Regions from separate parts of the Paenibacillus sp. F024 genome, predicted to be linked through region 2. Evidence: riboswitches for the same ligand, from Rfam matches in the RefSeq annotation. Region 2 holds a riboswitch; each other region holds the start of a gene.
The links. Region 2 has a riboswitch for cyclic di-GMP ahead of ACZYR9_RS12350 (stalk domain-containing protein). Riboswitches for the same ligand answer to the same signal wherever they lie in the genome.
Positions count from the first base shown of each region.

Region 1: another riboswitch for cyclic di-GMP. It lies ahead of ACZYR9_RS17250 (S-layer homology domain-containing protein); the one in region 2 lies ahead of ACZYR9_RS12350 (stalk domain-containing protein).
Region 3: another riboswitch for cyclic di-GMP. It lies ahead of pelF (GT4 family glycosyltransferase PelF); the one in region 2 lies ahead of ACZYR9_RS12350 (stalk domain-containing protein).

Region 1 is NZ_JBVASZ010000016.1:95,973-101,217, forward strand. It holds gene ACZYR9_RS17240 (solute symporter family protein) at 1-983, shown strand, start outside; gene ACZYR9_RS17245 (preprotein translocase subunit SecA) at 1,203-2,456, shown strand; cyclic di-GMP riboswitch class I at 2,734-2,817, shown strand; gene ACZYR9_RS17250 (S-layer homology domain-containing protein) at 2,906-4,750, shown strand; gene cysP (sulfate permease) at 4,937-5,245, shown strand, end outside.
Region 2 is NZ_JBVASZ010000010.1:62,492-67,736, forward strand. It holds gene ACZYR9_RS12345 (S-layer homology domain-containing protein) at 1-1,977, opposite strand, end outside; gene ACZYR9_RS12350 (stalk domain-containing protein) at 2,025-3,143, opposite strand; cyclic di-GMP riboswitch class I at 3,271-3,363, opposite strand; gene ACZYR9_RS12355 (VOC family protein) at 3,830-4,252, shown strand; gene ACZYR9_RS12360 (CBS domain-containing protein) at 4,715-5,119, shown strand.
Region 3 is NZ_JBVASZ010000037.1:28,424-33,668, reverse strand. It holds gene ACZYR9_RS23675 (hypothetical protein) at 1-483, opposite strand, end outside; gene ACZYR9_RS23670 (hypothetical protein) at 500-826, opposite strand; gene pelF (GT4 family glycosyltransferase PelF) at 857-2,620, opposite strand; cyclic di-GMP riboswitch class II at 2,654-2,737, opposite strand; gene ACZYR9_RS23660 (hypothetical protein) at 2,861-3,433, opposite strand; gene ACZYR9_RS23655 (hypothetical protein) at 3,459-3,854, opposite strand; gene ACZYR9_RS23650 (sensor histidine kinase) at 3,911-5,245, opposite strand, start outside.

The DNA.
Region 1 (5,245 bases), on a different contig from region 2:
GTACGTTTATTATTTCGCTCATTGTGTTTGCCAAATTCGATTTCAGCGTCGGTCATATGTTCGAGCAAATGCGGTCTGCCACTTCGTTGAAGGAAGCGTTCTTGAATCCGGGCAACAAGTTTTCAAACGGACTCGATACGATTTCTCTTAACCTAGCCCTTGTGCTTGGAACAGCCGGATTGCCGCACATTCTGATCCGTTTCTTCACGGTAAAAGACGCGCCTACGGCACGCAAATCGGTCGTTGTGGCCACTTGGATTATCGGAATGTTTTACGTGATGACGGTGTTCCTCGGCTTTGGAGCTGCGGCTTTCGTAGGTAAGGATGCCATTGTCGCCGCCAACGCTGCAGGCAATATGGCGGCTCCTCTTCTGGCCAGAGCCCTTGGCGGAGAATTCTTGTTCGCCTTTGTATCGGCCGTAGCCTTTGCAACGATTCTGGCTGTTGTAGCGGGGCTCGTGCTTTCTGCCGCTTCCGCCTTCGCCCATGACTTCTATAATCATATTGTTCGCAGAGGCAAGGCGAATGAGAAGGAGCAGATTAAGGCAGCGAAGCTGGCTTCCGTCGGTGTAGCCGTCATATCAATCATTCTTGCTTTGTTTGCACAGAAGCTGAATGTTGCGTTCCTTGTTGCCTTGGCGTTTGCCGTCGCAGCCAGCGCCAACCTGCCTGTTCTCCTGTTCACCGTATTCTGGAAAAGATTTAATACCGCCGGAGCGGTTACGGGCATGATTGTCGGCGTACTCAGCGCGCTCATTCTTGTGGCGGTCAGTCCTAACGTTTGGGACCCGGTAGCAGGCAAAGCGATTTTCGTCGGTACGCCGCTCATTTCACTTACGAATCCGGGTATCATCTCCATTCCGCTCGGCTTTTTGGGAGCGTTCCTGGGAACCTTCCTTTCCGCGAAGCGGGATGATGTGAAGTATGACGAAATATTAGTCAAAGCGAACACGGGAATACAGGATTTGGCTCAGGCCAAATAAGGATTAGAATGCTTTGAGTCCGTATTTTTAAGCTTGATAAAACAGGGGGCCGCCTCCATCCGGACGGTGGCTCCCTGTTTTTTGTCCACGAAAGCTTTTTGGAGTACGCATCCAATCTGGAGGGCAACGGACGGTTAATGAATTTAGCTCTCGTATTTACTACCTATGAGAAAGAATTCAATTACTCCAACATTCCTCATTAAGAGAGGAGAGGAATGCATGCTGTCTAAGATTAAGGAATGGATAGCCCAAAGAGATGATCAAGAAATCAAGAAAATCCGGAAGACGATCCTGCCCCAAATCGACAAATACGTCCAACGGATTAAACATGATAGTGATTTGAATAAAGTAAGCATTGAACTGCGGAGAAGAATACGTCAAGGTGAGGATCGTCAGGATTCTCTTTTTCTGGCATTTGCTTTAGTGAAGGAAGCTGTAAGAAGAGTGTTTGGGATCACGATGTATGACGCTCAGTTGATTGGAGGCTGGTTATTATGCGAAGGGAAAATTCCCAAGATGATGATAGGAGAAGGAAAAACGATCGTTCATCTGCTCCCGGCCTATTGGTTTGGTTTACAGGATCATGGTGTACATATGTACACGGTGAATGAATATTTAGCGAAACGCGAACACGAGCAAATGGGTAAAGTATTTCAACTTCTTGGCTTATCCGTAGGGCTAAATCTTGCCGGGTTGAAGGCTCAAGCGAAGAAAGCGGCCTACCAACAGGATATTACCTACGGGACCTATACGGAGTTTGGGTTAGACTGCTTGCGCGATCAGAGGATACTGCATCCGGAACAGCGGATTCAAAGAGGGTTTGCCTATGCCGTCTTGGATGAAATGGACCGTATATTGATTGATGAAGCGCGAACCCCGCTCATGATCTCGGATCCAGTGAAAGCAGCGCCTAAACTGTACTCTGTTTGTGAGAAATTTGTACGGGGAATGCAGGAAGTAAGCGATTATGAAGTGGACCGCCAATCCAAACAAGTGATGTTTACCCCATCGAAAGCTAAGAAAATCGAAGCGGCTTTGAAGGACAATAGCCTGTATGAGCTCGACCATACGACAGTCTATCATTATTTATTGGTAAGCCTTCAAGCCAAGGTACTGATGCAGCGTGACGTAGATTATATTGTAGCGGACGACCGGATCCATTTCATAGATCCTCTTACGGGACGCATAATAGAAGGCCGGCAATTCAATGACGGCCTGAGGCAGGCGATTGAGGCAAAGGAACATATTCCCTTGAGCGAAGGGAATCAGGCCGCAATGACTGTCCAGAAGCTGCTTGGTTTATACAAGCAAATTATAGGCGTAATAGAAATGATGAAAACAAAGGCGGAGGAGCTGAGGGGTATGTATGATCTGGAAGTGGTTACGGTTCCGTCCCACCTGCCCGTCACCCGCCGCAGTGACACGGAACTGCAAGTGAGCCGATACTGGATAAATCAAGCGCGGCAAGGTTAATGCAGCGGTAACTTCATTCGCGTTAAAAATAGTATGCCAAAGCCGGGCCTGCGGGGACGGCTTTTTGCATACGGGCTAAGTCAGCGCGCTGCAGAAAAAATGTCGTTAGTTGTCAAATTACGGAATTCTGATATAATTAGCTAGAAGCTGCTTTTATAAGAAAACCTTTAACGAAGCCATTCATGGATGAGCGACCGTGATTCATAGGCAGGTTTTCTTGAGATAAAGAAAGTGTTCAGCTCCGCTGAAATTGTATACTTTCTTTATTGTTAATAAAACTTGATAAAGGCAAAATCATCGAAAGGTGATGACGCAAAGCTAAAGGGGCTAAGGTTTTAAACTATGCCAGCCAGTTGCCAAGAGAAGCTTAAAACACAGGCTTATCTTTGCGCTGGAAAAGATAAGCTTTTTTGTGTTTTTAAAGGTTTCTATTCAAAAGGAGGCGTATGATGAGAAAGTTTCGTTATGCAATGCATGTATTCATGACTTTATTGCTGGTATTCAGTTTGGCGGGGCCGGGGTTGGCTGCCCAATCCGAAGGGGCGGAATCCAATACGGGCCGCACCACGTTAGACCTTGATTTTAATGACTCGGAACAAGCGGCTTGGGCAACCGAATCGATTGGGAAGATGAAATCCAAAAATGTATTGTCCGGGTATGAAGACGGCAGCTTCCGTCCTAATCAGCCTGTCAGTCGAGTAGAAGCCGTGGTTACGGCTGTACGGCTCATGGGATTGGAGGAGCAGGCTAAAGCGAAGCCGGGCGACAGCAAGCTGCATTTTAAAGACGCATCGGTTATCGACAATAACTACAGCTGGGCCAAAGGGTACATCATCGTTGCTTTGGAACAGGGACTTTTTGATACTGCGGAAGACCAGCTTCAACCGAGTACGCCGGCCAGCCGAGTTTGGGTAGCAGGCCTGCTGGTAAAAGCTCTTGGGCTGCAAAAAGAGGCTCTCAGCCAAATGACGGCCGTGCCGGATTTCAAAGATGCCGGAGATGTTCCTGCCGGAGCGGTCGGATATGTAAACGTAGCCGTTCAGCAGGGTATTGTCAGCGGTTACCCGGATGAAACGTTCAAGCCCAATAATAACGTTACACGCGCGGAGATGGCTGCGCTGCTTGTAAGAACCAATGACAACTTGCTGGAGCAATCCGGAGCGATTACCGTCAAAGGAACCATCACGGCCTTGAATTTCGACCGTAATGTGACGGACAGCGTCTATTCCGGCACGTATGGGTCGATAACGGTTCAAACCTTTAATCAAGATTCGTTCACCTATAGCATTTCGCCGGACCTGGCCGTTGCGTACAACCAGCGTTTTATTCCGGCATCCCAGCTGCTTGTAGGTGATGTGGTGTCTCTGACTGTTGAGAATGACGTTGTGTTGGAGGCAAGCTTCATCAACAAAGAAAAGGTCGATGAAAAGACAGCTGGAATCAATGGGTTTAATGTGGAAATCGAGTTTAAGAACGGCAGTGAGATCGAATTAAAGTATAAGAATAAGGATGGCCAGATCCGTGCCGAGGTTGAAAAGAAAACCAAAGGTGAAAAAGGCAAGGAAAAGCAAAAGGGTGACGAAGCGGTTCAAACCGCAGATGATGTCCTTAAGCAGGCTGGGCTTACGCCTCAAATGACGAAGGAAGAGATCGTCAATCAAGTATTAGCAGCGTTGGAGACCGAGTCCAGCGAGGTAAAAGAGCTGGAAATCGAAATTAAGTTCGCTAACGGCAGTAAAGTTGAAGTAGAATGGGAACACGAAGAGGAGAAGTCTGAGAAAAAGTCCGACAAAGAAGAGAAGTCCCGTAAAGACAATAGAGAGAATAGAGAAAGAGACAATAGAGAGAATAGAGAAAGAGACAATAGAGAGAATAGAGAAAGAGACAATAGAGAGAATAGAGGCAATGAAGACAAGGGACAGCGGCCGGAAAAAGAAGCGAATGCTTACGGGATCGAAAAGCTGAAGCTGGAGGTCGAGCTGTCCGATAAGCAGAAATTAAAGCTCGAATATAAAGACGATGACGGAAAAGTCGAAGCCGAAGTGGAAAAGGATAAAGAGAACGTATCCGGAGATCAAGCCATCGAAGCGATAAACGAGCTTTTCGAACAAGCGAAGCTGTCTGACATGATGGACCGAAGTGAAATTCAAGAAAACATGCTCACTTACCTCCAAGCAGAGGAAAGTGATGTAAAAAAATTCGAGCTGGAAATCGAATTTTCAAGCGGCAAAAAGGTTAAAGCTGAGTTTGAGAACGACAATGAAGGCGACAATGACGACAACGACGAGGATTAACAACGATTGCCCCTAAAGCCAAACACCTCAAACCACTTCGGTGGCTTGGGGTGTTTTTGTAATTGTATCCCAAGCTGCCGTGAAATAGGATTGACGGATATGCAAGCTTAAGCTACAATGAGCACATAACCAATAAAACACACCTAAATAGTTGGATATAAATTCGGGGAGAAATGTGGGATTTCTTTGTCAATTACTATAGTGGCTATTGCGATTGCATTGTTTTTTGCCATGAATATCGGGGCAAGCGGCGCGGCGGCGACGATGGGCGTAGCTTACGGCAGCGGCGCGGTCAAGAAGAAATATATCGCGCTTAGTTTGGTTGCTGTCGGCGTATTCCTCGGTGCCTATCTCGGCGGAGGTGAAGTCGTCAAAACGTTGGGTTCGGGCATTATTCCATCGGATCTGCTGAATGTACATTTGGTCATTATCATCTTGCTGGCAGCTACCGTCACGTTATTTAGCGCAAACTTGATGGGAATCCCGTTATCCACG
Region 2 (5,245 bases):
GATCACGGCAAATTCCGCCCGGGTAATCGGTTTGTCCGGGCCGAAGGAACCGTCGGCATAACCCGTTACCAGTCCTAGCGAGGCCATTTGTTCCACTTCTTGTTGGCCTGCGTGGTTGAATTCCGTGTGAACGTCAGTAAACGAGACTTGTTGTTCCGTGCTGTTATCTTTTAAGACGGCGGCACCGATGGGCTTGACCGTACCGTCCTTCAGCTTCGCCCGCACGCCGATATGCAGTGCTCCGTCGGGAATCGGTGTTCCCTCAGGAATATCCAAATAGGAATACCCGCACCGATTGGCGGTACATTGGATATCGTTGATCGACATTAATTTCCGGTTCAACGCATCCACATAAAAAAATTCGATAGCCACCGTATCTCCATATTTATTGGAGTAGTTTAACCGCCCCCCGATGACTCCCGGTTTGCCGTCCATATCTTGAAAGCCGACTTGAGTAAAATTGCCAAGGTTAATCCCCGTTGGCTCCAGCGTTGCTTTTTGACTTGCTGTAGAGTCCGCTATGGTTGCGAACGTTTCAGGCCGGCGATGATCGTAGGAGTCTGACGGCACTTCGCCGAATTCATTAACGGGAAGCACATAGACAAGGTTTCCTTGGTTAGGCACAGCTCCGTCCGGAAAAACGTACTCGTAGGAGGCACGCCCTTTTTCTACAATCGTATACGGCTTCGCATCCTTTCGCTGCCAATCGATATGAATGGCATAACCGTACAGAGGTCCTTCATCATCAGCCGCCTGCCAGGTTACTTTGCCTTGGATGGAACCCGGATTCTCATCCATATCGATAAACTGAACCCTTTTCGGTTGGAAACGATCATACGGTTTATCCCAAAAAAACTTCTCGCCGAACTGAATGCCTTCAGCCGTGGACATTTGCGCAAAAACACCGAGATAAACGGCCTCCTCCGGTATGGGCGTTCCTGACGGAATTTGCAGCGTATAATCACCGTATCTGCTCGTATTTCTGGGAATCATGCCGATACCTTTGATCTTCCGCTTGTCCTTATCTAGAAAATAGACTGCATACGATAAGGGAGAAGCCCCATTGACCATGCCCGTAAATTCGCGGTCATCAACCTCCCAACGGATGCTGCCGCTAAATGTGCCGACGACAGAATCCCTGTCTCCGATCTCCGTAATCACCGGCGCCGGAATCAGGCTGGAAGTCTGCAATTGCACAATCGGCTCTTCCGAAATGTCGTCCATCACATAATTAATCAAGCCAGGCCCATTGATCCCTTCCGGCGAGACGGGGTAAATTGCCATTTCCTCCGTTCTTTCCGGTATCGTTCCGCTTGGCACTATGAGTTCATATTCGGATTTCCCTTTTGCCACGTCTATGCTTTTGCTGGAAAGCGCCTTTTTCTGTCCGTCCACCCAGAAATAGACTTTATAGCCGGTGATCGGATTCTCTTCTTGCAGTCCTTTCCAGGTCAGCGCCAATTCCAAGTTGCCCTGGCTTGGGTTCTTATCGGTAATGCGAAGACCTTCTTGAAAACGATGCCGGGGCCTGTCCCATATCGGCATGATCAATCCGGCCGTGCTTTCCTCCAATGCATTTTTGGCGTAAATCCCGAACTTTTCGGCATTTTTTGCGATTTCCAAATCCTTTATGCGGAACATATAGCGTTCCCTCTTGAGACCGATGCTTTTGGCATACGCGATATACTCTTCCTGCTGCTTCACATTCACGCTGCCGAGAAGCTTTATCTTGTTGTCCGTGTGATCCAACACATATATAGCGTAATCCGTAATGTCCGATTGATCGGCGGCGGGAAGAAACTCCAACTCCCCTTCCAAAAGGTACGGCGTATCGTTACGGTCATAAAAAAACGGATCCCGAGGAGAAGCAAGCTCCGCAGCTTCCGCAGACGAAGCGAAAAACACTGCGCCGACCCCAATGAAAACGGCTGACAGCAAACATTGCGAGGCGAATGCTTTGATCCATGTCATCATCATATGTATCCTCCCATTGAAATAAGGACGTTCATCCCTTGCAGCTGTTGTTATTCCGGTTTGACCGGATCTCCGAGCTTAAACAGGCCTTGATGAAATACGGTTCCGTCCTCGTTATACTCAATACCCTTTCCATGAGGCAGCATATTGCTGAATTCGCCTTCGTACCGAAGCTTCCCGCTTTCATAATAAGATTTCCCTCGAACCAGCCGACTGTCCACAAACTCGCCTTCGTGCATCTTGTTGCCATTCGGGTAATAATTCGTACCAAAGCCGTTGCGCATACCGTTACGATATTCGCCGATAAAACGAACGGTTCCGTCCCCGTAATAATAAATCCCCTTGCCATGCGGGTTTCCGTCGATAAATCCGACTTCCAACCGATGACCTTTGGGAAAATATACGGTTCCCGGACCCTCAATGCTATCGTACTGAAAATGGGCGTCATACCATAACGTGCCGTCCTCACGATAGAGCTTGCCATGGCCATGCATGAATCCGTCGGAAAAATGACCTTCATACATCAGTCTACCGTTGGCATAATACATTTTGCCGTATCCTTCAAAAAGGGATTGATGAAATTCTCCTTCATAGACGAGCTGCCCTCCGTCATATAGCCTCCCTTGACCGTTCATTTGATTATTTTGGAACATTCCTTCATAGATGAGTGTCCCATCCGCATACCGTTTTCCGTGGCCGTTTGGCTTGCCATCCACCATATCGCCTTCGTATGTAAGCTGTGAAACATCGCTACTCCCGAGCGGACGGATGAAAACAGTACGTGATTCCGCGTCCCATTTCACCTCTCTGCCGGATGCTTCGCCAACAAAACGCAGCGGAACGAACGTTTGATTATCGATCAATCGTGGAGCGACCGCGAGAGATTTCAGCTTGCCGTTGACCTTCGCCGTCGTGCTGCCAATTTGAAGCTCAAGCTCCAGGCCATCCTTCTTCCCTGTAACAACCTGTCTTTCCGCCTCCCATGCAATACTTAATCCAAGCGCTTCAAAAGCGGGGCGGAAGGGGACGAGCGTATTCCCGTACTCGATGAATGGGGGAACCGTAAATTCCAGCTTCTTTCCGTCGATCACTACGTCAATCTGTTTTTCCGCTGATGTTACGGAAACCAAACTAAAGCAAGACCACAAACAGAGAAACATAGCGATCATTGATTTCGCCTTCCATTGAAACAGAAAAACACCCTCTTTCTGATAGTTGGTCGGCATAGACGCAAAAAACTGCGCAAGCCAAATATAGCCGCGCAGTACCCATGGATAAAATCAAACGATGCAGCGAAACGGCAACCTGGCGATCATCATCCTGTAACAAGGACCTTAGACCCATGGCTTTGCGTCATTTTCCTTTCGGAAAATTTTGCCTTTGACTTTTTCATTTTAAATGAATATAAAGTATTACTCAACTATGAATTTCCAATCATTCCAAACTTTTAAAAACATCTAAAGACATAGGACCATAGTATGGGGAACCTTGCTTCGCAGCTTTTTAAAATAAAGCAATCTAAAAGAAACCATGCTTCATTACTCTTGTTAATATGAAAGGTAAGAATATATAAATCATCAAATCTAAGTTTTTCACTAAACTTGGCTTCTCATTTCATCCGCGACATACCGATCTTAGTCATCGGAGATCATCAAGTGGTGGTAATGCTTTTTCCGGAGATCTGGATGGTAAAGAAATCAATATCAGTGGAATACATTTCTAATTGTTGGAGATAATGCTGCCAGTAGAGTCTTGTCGGCTGAGGAACCTGAGATATCGTTCACGTATAGCTAAATGATAAGATGTAAATAAAAAAATCTATAAAATAATAACAATGAATGAAGGAGTGCTGAGCATGTCGGTTGATGTTTATCTGAATTTTAATGGAAACTGCCGTGAAGCAGTGGGGTTTTATGCAGAAGTGTTTGGAACAGAGAAACCGAAATTTATGACTTTTGGAGATATGGCGCCAAACCCTGAATTTTCTCTACCGGAAGAAGCGAAACACCTCATAATGCACACGCGGCTTACCATTGGCGGAAGCAACGTTATGTTTTCAGATGTTTTTCCCGGGATGCCTTTTGTGGTTGGAAACAACATCAGCCTGGCCTTTGTAAGTAACAACAAGGATGAAATTGAATCTGTCTTTAATCAATTGAAGGATGGCGGTTCTGTAGGCATGGAGCTGCAAGAAACATTTTGGAGCAAATACTATGGCATGGTGATCGATAAATTTGGAGTAAATTGGCAGCTGAACTTAGGCATCGGAGACTGGTAACGATCTATTTATTATTAAAAAATGTATAGAGGTTAACTTGGAAAGTTTGGCTCCGCATAGAGGGGGCCGCTTTTTTTATTTGGAAATGAAGCCATCTTTTTATCGAACGGCTAGAGTACATGCCATTGATGGGATGTTCGCGCGAAGCATTAATAACAAAAAATGTATATAACGCAGCACGATGAAGTTCAATCGGATAAGGGGCATGTTGCGGGATGTTATTAATTATTAAAAACAACAATAGTCTGTTCCATATTCTTACTTGTTGCAACGGAGGTTTTTTCTTTTTGACAGGTATGATAAACTTGGACTCATCAATAAAAAATGAAGTAAACAAAAGTTGAGGCCCTATAGGGTGCAACGTAACCGCCCAACGTTATCAATATAGGTTAGCTTTATCTTAATGTGTGTCACAATAAGCGAAACGTATGTTAACGTTTTGGTAGAAGGGAGTTTTGAGCGATGCAAATATCTGATTTTCTTTTGCCCAAGCACAAAGTAGCCTATATTCATTCAACTGCTAACATGCAGGAGGCCCTGGAGATATTAGAGAAAAATCAATACACGGCAATTCCTGTTATTGATGGGGAGGGAAAATATGTTGGAACTCTCTGTGAAGGGGATCTATTCTGGAAGATGAAGAACACTTCCGGATTAAGCTTTCGAAACTTGGATATTGTCAAAGTTTATGAAATTAAACGTCGTATTCATAATGAATGCGTGTCGGTCAAAGCGCGTCTTGAGGATATGCTTCATTTGGCTGCTGACCAGAACTTTGTTCCCGTCGTAGACGAAAACCAAATCTTTATCGGAATCATCCGCCGTAAAGACATAATTGAGTATTACACTAGTAATATTACCGATTAATAGAGCATGTTGAAGAAAAGGAATACTATGTGAGATTTTTAAAAAAAGAGTTGTATGATTAATTTCACCAAGAAATGCTAAGCGTATATGGGAATGTTAAAATACTATTTAAGATTAAATGCAAAA
Region 3 (5,245 bases), on a different contig from region 2:
GAACTGGGTAACCGGAGCCGGAGCTTGAAGAATCTCTTCTGCGCTTTCAGCCGTCTGCGGACTCCCCGCCTCCATATCCATGTCCGTCGGCATGCCGTCACCAAGCTGCAGGGCAACCCTCTCAAGCTCATCCAGCATCGCCTGCAGCATGCTTTGAACCATCTGCAGCTCTTCATCGATTTGGCTTGCTCTTTCCTCCTTCTCCGCCTTCCTTGCAGTAAATTCGGCCCGGACACGTTCGAGCTCAGCTTCCTTTTGTTGACTTAACAACACGACGGCATCTTTCGTCTTCTTAAGGATCAGATCTTTATAAACATGTGTGGCTGCAGGCGGTTTAACTTGATGCTTTTTAGCATTCCATTCCTTTTCCAGCTGAAGGTTTTCCTTCTTTAAGCTCTCGATTTGCTGTCTCAAGACAAAAAATTGGTTCCACAAACTTTTGACGTTATCCTTAGGGATACCCGGTCCTTGACCTGAAGCCACAAACTTCCCCCCCGTCTTAAGACTCCGACATTTTGCTTCGTGCGCTGTGAATGGTCTCAAGCAAGAGCTGCTTAAACCGCTGCAATTTCCGGGTTTTTTCCATAATTAAACGTTCAAGCTGCTCCTCTTCCTTCCGCAGCTCTTCGGTAATCTGGTAGATATGCTTGGTGTTTTCGAGGTGGGACATCATAATGAGAGATGAAATTTCTTCCTCCAAAACGGATGACACGGCATCATGCTCTCTTACGCCGGCAAGCTTTTGCTTCCACTGCTCATTTTCAGCGATCAGCTGTTTAAGCTCGTCCTCCGCGTCGGATATCAATTTCTTATATAACGTATCCACAATCCATTGACCTCCCAGGTCCAGCGATCGTTATGCGGTTTGCTTACCACCGTTCGTTTTCTTCATTGCACCCAGCTGCATCAGCAGCTTCATCCTCTCCAGCTCCATCCGCGCATGCTCATGATCTCCAAGCTTTTCATGACACGCCGCAATTTCCCCGATCAACACGGGGGTAAACACTGCCGCAGGCTGCATATTGACGGCTGAACGAAACTGGGCCGCCGCCTCTTTGTAATAACCCCGCGACATTAAAATATACGCTTGCTCTGCATGAAGCTTTTGAAGCTGCTCAAGAGATAATCCCGGGGCCGCAGCGGTGTTTTCGTGTGCATAAACAGACAGCTTGATATAGCTTTTCAAATGATTCTCCAGCACTTTATCCAGCGTCAGAAACCTCATCGCCCGTTCCCTTGCCCGTTCACCCAATGCGCTCCTCAACTCGGAATTGTTCAGCAGAAGGGTGATTTTATCGGCCAGCTCCTCGCTTTTTCCCGGGGTCACGACAAAGCCCGTATCTCCCAGAGCCTCCTTTATGCCTCCTACATCCGTGGCCACCACGGGTTTGGCCGTCATCATCCCCTCCACGACGGCATAAGGGAAGGCTTCCGTCACACTTGACAGGGCAATAACATCTGCGCTGTGATAAGCCGCCGTCATATCCTGAGTATGCCCGGCAAAAATGACCGTCTCCGTCAAATCGAGCTGATCCCGCAGAGCGATGCATTCCTCATAGTATTCCTGTACGGCTACGCTTCCGTGAATGACAAACCGGACATCCGGGATCTTCCTCTTGACTGCAGAGGCAGCGCGGATCAGTGTTAATATGTCCTTGTAGGGATCAATACGTGCCACTGTAACGACCGTCGGATGCTCATTTTTCGTCATCGGAGCCACGCTGAAAACATGTTCGTCCACACCGTTATAAATAACATTAATTTTGCTCGGCTCCACTCCGAGCCTGGACTCCCAACGCGTATTATATTCGCATACCGGAGAGACCTGATCGGCATAGGTGTAATTCAGACTCACGATCGAGGATACCAGCCGGATCAAAAACGTATTTAAAAAGGCGGATAACCCTCTTTTGGATAATGACAAATACTGCTCTCGCAGGTAAACTCCATGCTCGGTTAACAGCAATGGCGTTTTATGCTCCAGTTTTGCCAGCACGGCCGGGATACCGCAAAAGGCCGCAGCCGAGGAATGGGAAACATGAACTTTGGGAATGGGATTGTTCAAAATATTAAAAAAGCGGTAAATCCAGCCAAGACTTTGAATCAAGCCGTAAATATCGGGCTCCGGCAAATGAGTGCGCTGATCCTTGCAAGACGATAAGATGATCTCCTTATAAACGTCCCAAGTGATTTCGGACTTAAAGCTTTCCTTATATTCGTAATGGCCGAAATATTGATTCATTTCATAGAGGATTTGACCAAAACGGAGCGGATTTTTGTCCAAGCTGATAATCTCTTTAATCAAATCGGTGAATAGAGGAATAAACTTTTCTTTCACAACTTTGTGAACCGTTCTTTTTTTGGAAAGGTAAACCTGTGAGAATGGAATGTTCAAATGCTCGCAGGGCTCCTCAGTACCCCATAGGGGCATTTGGGTTACCTGCGTATTGGGAGGCTGCTTGAATTGAGGAGTAATGAACGGGTCAGCCACCACACTGAAAATGACGTAATCCACCATCTTCAGCTTTTGGACCAAAATATCGCACCAGGTGCTGACACCGCCTTGAAAATAGGGGTAAGTTCCTTCCGTTGAAAGCATGACTGTGAGCTTGTTATTCATTATGGACACCGTCCCATCGTAAAATCCTCACGAAGATCAAATGGCCGGTTGCACTAATAGCTCTGTCTGCTCCAAGTGCCCATATAAAGAGTAGACTTCAACGCTTCCATTCCTATTTAGTTAGGAGTCGTATGACGAACCAAGTCGAACCAAATTATTCCGATACAATATGTATCTCACGAATCATATTTTTTGTCAAGTCATCAATTCATCCAATGAATAGTTCAAAAGAACTGAACCTTAAGTCTCACTTTCTTCCGACTTCCTCATATGCAGAATAAGCTCCACGAGAAGGTTGGACTGCTCGGCTTTTTCAATCAACTCCATCGTAATCAGGTCGCCTTTTGCGATCAGCTGCTTGCCTTCCTGATCAATCAAATCTTTGCCCGTTCTTTTCCCTACGATATAGCTTTTCTTTAATCTGTCAGGCTCGGATAGCTCGTCCATATCCTCTTTTTGGATTCGCGGGTGGCCCTCCAATGCTTTCTCCACTTCATTTTGCAGCATGCCTAGCATCTGCTTTATGATAACAATCTCCTGCTGAACCATTGCGATTTTTTTCTCGCGCTCCCTTTTTTTTCGTTGGTAGCTTTCGTTTAAAGCCAGCATATCCGCTTCGTTCTGTCCTTGCAGCAAGAGCACCGAGGCTTTGGTTCTCTTTCGGAGCAAAGCGATATATTCTTTATCCGCTTCGGGAAGCGGAGGCCCATGCTTAAAAGAAACCAGCCTTGCAAGCAATTTACCGTGCCGCAGCCTCTCTTCTTCTATGAGCTGCAGAAGATCGGGATACGTTTCACACTCGTTTGAATCCATTGCCAGTCCCTCCTTTGGCACTGCTCTAATACTCAGCCATCGCTTTACGGATCAGGTTCAATGCCTCCTCCAAAACACTCTTCAGGCTTTCCAGCTTCTTATATTTTTCGAGCAGCAGCTGTTCGTGCAGCATGTCTTCTTCTCGCAATTGCTTCAGCAAGGCATATAACTTTTTCGCGCATTCATCTTGACATACCAGCAGCAAAGAGGCGGCCTCTTTTTCAGGAGCATTCTTCCGGTCGGATAGGCATTGCTCTTCGATCTGCCGGATCTCTTCCATTAACGTCCGATTACGCGCTTTCCAGTCTTCCAGCTCGGCTTTCAGTCTTGTCTGCTCCGATTCGATAGGACATCCCTCCGGTTTCGCGCACCTGAATTCCAGATTAAGAACTGCTACATATGTATGCCGCCCTATAACCAAAAAGACCGTCCCCGGGGGACGGCCTCAACAATCAAGAGATAGAATGATACCAGGGTTTACTGTGCCTGATAATGACCCGATGACTCCATCGTCTCCACCGGCATCCGGATATAAAAACAGAGCCTGCCCTCTTCCGACTGGGAGACGCGGATTTCTCCTCCGTGCAATTGGATAATTTCCCTGCAGACGGCCAGTCCGATGCCGCTCCCAACCTCAGGCGAGCCCTCCTTATAAAACCGTTCGAACATTCTCTCCAGCGTCTGTTCGTCAAGCCGATTCGCGTCGTTTTCGAAGACCATTTCAAGCATCCTCCCGTCCATTCGATAGGACAGACTCATCCTATGTCCGGGAAGTGTAAATTTTAAAGCGTTGGATACCAAATTATCAATCAAGCGCTCGATCAAAAAAAGGTCTCCCCTCACGATCAGCATGTCCCCCTCGAACAGCTCATCGAGCGGCTTGTGCGACCATTGGAATCCGCTTGCCCGAATCACCGGTTCCGTCCGTTTATATAAAAACCGCATCAGATCGATCGCTTTTATGAAAACGGGTGAAAAACGCATTTCTTTTTCCTGAAAGCTGGCGAGGTCGTTTAAATTTTGCGCCAGCTTGATCGCCCATTCCGATTGCTGTTCAATCACCGACAGGTCCCGTAAACCCTCCGGGGGCACATAAGCCTCCAACTGCTTTGCCCGTTGGCGAATAAGAGCGATTGGCGCTCTCAAATCGTGGGCGATATTGTGCATAAGACGAGCGTTCGCATGATGCGATTCGGTCAACTGCCTTGTGCGCTCCGTTATCTTACGCTCAAGCCCTTCATTGGAGGCTGCCAGCCGCAGAGTCAAAGCCTCCGACTCCTGCTTTAAAGCCACATAGCGTCTTATGGTGACACCCATTTGGGACACCAGATAAACGAAAAAGCCGGCGTAAACCCATTCCTCCGACGTCAGAGGAGCGGCCAAATAATAGAAGGTATCGTTGATGAGAGCAAGCAGTGCGACCGCAAGCGCGATCAGTCCGGAACGCGCTCCCATTCTCCCGTGCCGAATGGCTGCCGGATAAACCTTGCACAGCACAAAGAGAACGGCGCAGGCCGCCACGGCCGCGTGCACGACCATCCATTGAGTAAAAAACGAGCTTGGCGCAGCCAGAACAATAACCGCAAAGACAGCTTCAAGACCGCGAATCGAGTTGATCGCAAGCCGTGAATATTCCTGAGGATACATGGCCCGATAATAATGAGAAAATAAACATATGGCGGCGATTTCATTCAGGTATTCCAGCTTCACCTGCCAAGCCCAGCTTAAGCCGGGGAACCAGTCAGCCACAAGTGCCTCGCCAAGAAAAAACATACGGAGGGCAAAACAAATCGATAATGCCCCCAGAAACAA